Regions from separate parts of the Streptomyces sp. NPDC001714 genome, predicted to be linked through region 1. Evidence: riboswitches for the same ligand, from Rfam matches in the RefSeq annotation. Region 1 holds a riboswitch; the other holds the start of a gene.
The links. Region 1 has a riboswitch for S-adenosylmethionine ahead of ACFY0P_RS17240 (aminotransferase class V-fold PLP-dependent enzyme). Riboswitches for the same ligand answer to the same signal wherever they lie in the genome.
Positions count from the first base shown of each region.

Region 1 (2,192 bases):
CGAGCAGCTCCGCGCCGGCATGGACAGGGCGGCCGAGTCGATCGACTCGGGTGCGGCCAAGCTGGTCCTGGAGCGCTGGGCGGCGGCGACGAACAAGTAGGGGGCCGGCCCAGGCGGCTGGGACGGGGTCCGGCACCGCCGGGCCCCGCCGTCGCGGCCGATCGCCGTTGCGGCGGAAAGAGGACGCCGGCACGGTGCCGCTGACAATGGACCGGCGTGCACCTTCTTCTCCGCCGCAACGGCGAGCGCGCACACACCCTTCTCGGCGGTGTCTGACTGCGCACGGGCACGGCCGTCCCGCACGGGGAGTCGTCGCCGCTTCCTCTTCCGGTCGGGTCTTCTGCCTGGTCTCTTCCGCTGGCCGGTCATGTTTTCCGCCGCAACGGCGCGCAACCATGAACGGCCTTCCCGGCGGTGCCGAGCCGTCCTCGCGCCCGTCCCGTCATCCGGACAGGAGTTGCGCGGCCGCGATCACTTCACCTACGTTTCTTCCCAGGTCATGAGTGACAGTCATGAGGCCCCGGCCGACTGTCCGGCAACCCTCCGTCCGTGGCGGGGTGCCCCGGGTGAAGACCAGGCCGCAGGCAGCGAGGTCTGCGGCAAGCGCGGACCCCTCGTACACCAGGGGTCCTGGTCGTCGAGGAGTCTTCCGTGAGCAAGCGAATGCGATAGGGCCGCAGAGCCCCGCCTCCGCATCCCTTTGCATCCCCTTTTTCTCTTTCCCCGTGCTGGAGCCGCGGTCGTCCGCGCGCTCGCACGGTGATTCCGCCACGCCTCTCACGGGAGTTCCGCCATGTCCGTCTCCACCGCTGCCTCCGCCCAGTCCGTTTGTTCCCCGCTGCCCGTTCTGGGCCGTGATGTCACCGTCCCGCTCGTCACCGGCGGCGAGGTCACCTACGCCGCCCTCGACTACGCGGCCAGCGCCCCAGCCCTCCAGCGGGTCTGGGACGACGTGGCGGCGTACGCGCCCTACTACGGAAGCGTCCACCGCGGTGCCGGCTACCTCTCCCAGCTCTCCACGGACCTCTTCGAGAACGCCCGCCGCACCGTCGCCGAGTTCCTCGACTGCCGCCCCGACGACCAGCTCGTCTTCACCCGCTCGACGACGGACTCCCTGAACCTCCTGGCCCGCGCCCTCCCCGCCGACTGCCAGGTCTTCGTCTTCGAGACCGAGCACCACGCCTCCCTGCTGCCGTGGCAGGACGCCCGGGTCACCTACCTCAACGCCCCCCGCACCCCGCGGCAGGCCGTCGAGACCCTGGAACGCGCCCTCGCCGACCGGGACCCGCACGGCCCGGCCCTGGTCTGCGTCACCGGCGCGTCCAACGTCACCGGCGAGCTGTGGCCCGTCCGGCAGCTCGCGGCCGCCGCGCACGCGCACGGCGCCCGGATCGTCCTGGACGCCGCCCAGCTGGCCCCGCACCACCCTGTCTCCGTCCGGGACCTGGACGTCGACTGGGTCGCCTTCTCCGGTCACAAGCTGTACGCCCCCTTCGGCTCCGGCGTCCTGGCCGGCCGCGCCGACTGGCTGCAGGCGGCCGAGCCGTACCTCGCGGGCGGCGGCGCCAGCCGCAAGGTCACCCGGCGCGAGGACGGGGGGGTGGCCGTGGAGTGGCACGAGAGCGCGGCGCGGCACGAGGCCGGGTCGCCCAACGTCATCGGCGCCTACTCCATCGCGTCCGCCTGCAAGGCACTCAGCGAGGCCGGCTTCGACACCCTGGTCGCCCGCGAGCGGCACCTGATCGAGAAGGTGCGGGCGGGGCTGGCCGAGGTCCCCGAGGTCCGGGTCCTCTCCCTCTTCGGCGACGACGCCCCCCGCGTCGGCGTGATCAGCTTCGTGGTGGACGGCTGGAACAGCTCCCACTTCGCCGCCGCGCTCTCCGCCGAGTACGGCATCGGCGTCCGCGACGGCCTCTTCTGCGCCCACCCGCTGGTCAGGACCCTGCTGGGCTCCGACCCCCAGACCCAGGGCGAGTGCGGGGCGCCGGAGGCGGCACCGGGCGAGAAGTCCCTCAACGCGATCCGGGTGAGCTTCGGGGCGGGAACGCCGGACGAGCACGTGGAGCGCTTCGTGAACGCGGTGCGGGAACTGGTCGCCGACGGCGCCAAGTGGACGTACCGCACGGAGGACGGCCGCTGCGTCCCGGCGGTGTGATCCAGACCGACCTCAGGGGCAGCGCCCCGTCAGGGGC
Region 1 covers NZ_JBIAUL010000006.1:90,508-92,699, forward strand. Annotated here, with positions in the region: gene trpD (anthranilate phosphoribosyltransferase) at 1-100, shown strand, start outside; SAM riboswitch class IV at 496-612, shown strand; gene ACFY0P_RS17240 (aminotransferase class V-fold PLP-dependent enzyme) at 794-2,155, shown strand.

Region 2 (2,192 bases), on a different contig from region 1:
CCGCCGACATCGAGTTGTGGGTGACCCTGGTGCAACTCGACACCGTGCACCGCAATCACCTCGACGCCGCCGCCGTGCACGCCATCGCCGGCCACCCGGTGCTGTGGGCCTACGCCCGGCGGCTGGCGGCCCACCCGGCCTTCGGCGCCCACCTCGACCTCGACGGCATCGCCCGCCGCCACCACGGCCGTTGCCAGGGCCTGGAAGCCGCCGGCGCGGCCGTCCAGATCCTGGACTGGGCGGGCCACGCCGCCGACGCTCCCGGCGTTCCGCGCAGGTGAGAGGCGCCCGAACCGTCCCGCCAGTCGGACAGGCGTTGACATTCGTTCGGGCAACTGCGTTACTTACGGACCAGAACGGTCATGAGCGTCAGCATCAAGCCCTGGCTTGCTGACCGGCAACCCTCGCATCGCGGTGGGGTGCCCCAGGTGACGACCGGACCGACGGCGATTCGGTAAGCGCGAGGCCCCGCCGGGGCCGACAGAACAGTGACAGGTGACGGACATGTACGCAGCTCCCAGGACGGCCCAGCGCCGCGCCGAGGGCTGCGTACGCCCGTACCCGAGCCCGCTCGTCGCCGACCGTGCCGTCGACCTGCTCCGTGTCAACAGCGCCCTGTGTAGCGCGTGTACCGCACCGGGCTGTGCCCGCTGTCGGGTCTGACCAGGCCTTTCCGCCGGTTTCCCGCAGCTCCGCACCCCAGCGTCCCCGTCGAAACACCGGCCGCCCGGTGTGCCGCCGTCCGCCCAGCCCCCGTGCCCCGCGCGCCCCCGCGCACCGAGCCGTGCCCGAACACGGCCCGGCGCGCGGCCCCCCGCCGTGGGACACGTGGGTGTCCGACTCCGCCGGAGCCCGCCATGAGTGAACCCCCAGGCGCCACCATCGCCCCCGAGGTGCCGTCCGCCGCTGACGAACCACCAAAATCCCTCGCCGCCCAGCGAGTTCTACCGTTGCGTCGGCCGGGACGCTGGATCGCCACCGCCGTCGTCCTCGTCCTGGTCGCCCAGTTCGCGCACGGACTGGTGACCAACCCCTTCTACCAGTGGGACCGCTGGGGCTACTGGTTCCTGCGGCCGACCATTCTCGACGGACTGGTCATCACCCTCGAAGTCACCGCGTACAGCGCGGTGTTGGGCCTCATCGGCGGCATCCTGCTGGCCCTGGCCCGGCTCTCCAGGAGCCCGGTGCTGCGCGCGGTCAGCTGGACGTACGTCTGGGCGCTGCGCTCCATCCCGCTCATCGTGGTGCTGCTCTTCCTCTACAACTTCAGCGCCCTGTACAAGACGTTGAGCGTCGGCGTCCCGTTCGGTCCGGCCTTCTTCTCCTTCGACGAGTCGAAGCTCGCCACCGACATGGCCATCGCCGTCATCGGCCTCAGCCTCAACGAGGCGGCCTACGCGGCCGAGGTGGTCCGCGGCGGCATCCTCTCCGTGGACCAGGGCCAGCACGAGGCGGCCGCCGCACTCGGTCTGCCCAAGGGCTACCAGTTCCGGAAGATCGTCTTCCCGCAGGCGCTCAGGTCGATCATCCCGAACTACGTCAACCAGCTCATCGGTCTGATCAAGAGCACCTCGCTGGTCTTCTACGTCTCACTGCTCGACCTCTTCGGCACCGCGCAGAGCATGGGCTCCACCTACCCCGGCGACATCGTGCCGCTGCTGCTGGTGGTCACCGCCTGGTACCTGATCCTCACCAGCGTCGTCTCCGTGATCCAGTTCTACGTCGAGCGGTACTACGCCCGGGGTGCCACCCGCTCCCTGCCGCCGACGCCCTTGCAGAGACTGCGGGCCGGCCTGACCGACCTGCGCGCCCGCGTCCGCCGGGAGGCCGCCGTATGAGCACCACCGACACCCTGGAGACGGTCCCCGCCGCCCTGGAGATCCACGACGTCCACAAGTGGTACGGCGCCCACCGCGTCCTCGACGGCGTCGACCTGACCATCCGCCCCGGCGAGGTCACCGTCATCCTCGGGCCGTCCGGCTCCGGCAAGTCCACGCTCCTCAGGGTCATCAACCACCTGGAGAAGCCCGAGATCGGCTACGTCAGCATCAACGACGAGCTGATCGGGGTGAAGCGGCAGGGCGACCGGCTGAAGGAGCTGAGCGAGCGGACCATTCTCGGCCAGCGCAGCCGGATCGGCTTCGTCTTCCAGAACTTCAACCTCTTCCCGCACCTGACCGTGCTGGACAACG
Region 2 covers NZ_JBIAUL010000011.1:284,316-286,507, reverse strand. Annotated here, with positions in the region: gene ACFY0P_RS28295 (glutathione S-transferase C-terminal domain-containing protein) at 1-281, shown strand, start outside; SAM riboswitch class IV at 359-467, shown strand; gene ACFY0P_RS28290 (amino acid ABC transporter permease) at 858-1,838, shown strand; gene ACFY0P_RS28285 (amino acid ABC transporter ATP-binding protein) at 1,835-2,192, shown strand, end outside.
Region 2: it holds a riboswitch for S-adenosylmethionine, as region 1 does, so the genes downstream of both, ACFY0P_RS28290 (amino acid ABC transporter permease) here and ACFY0P_RS17240 (aminotransferase class V-fold PLP-dependent enzyme) in region 1, are expected to answer to the same signal.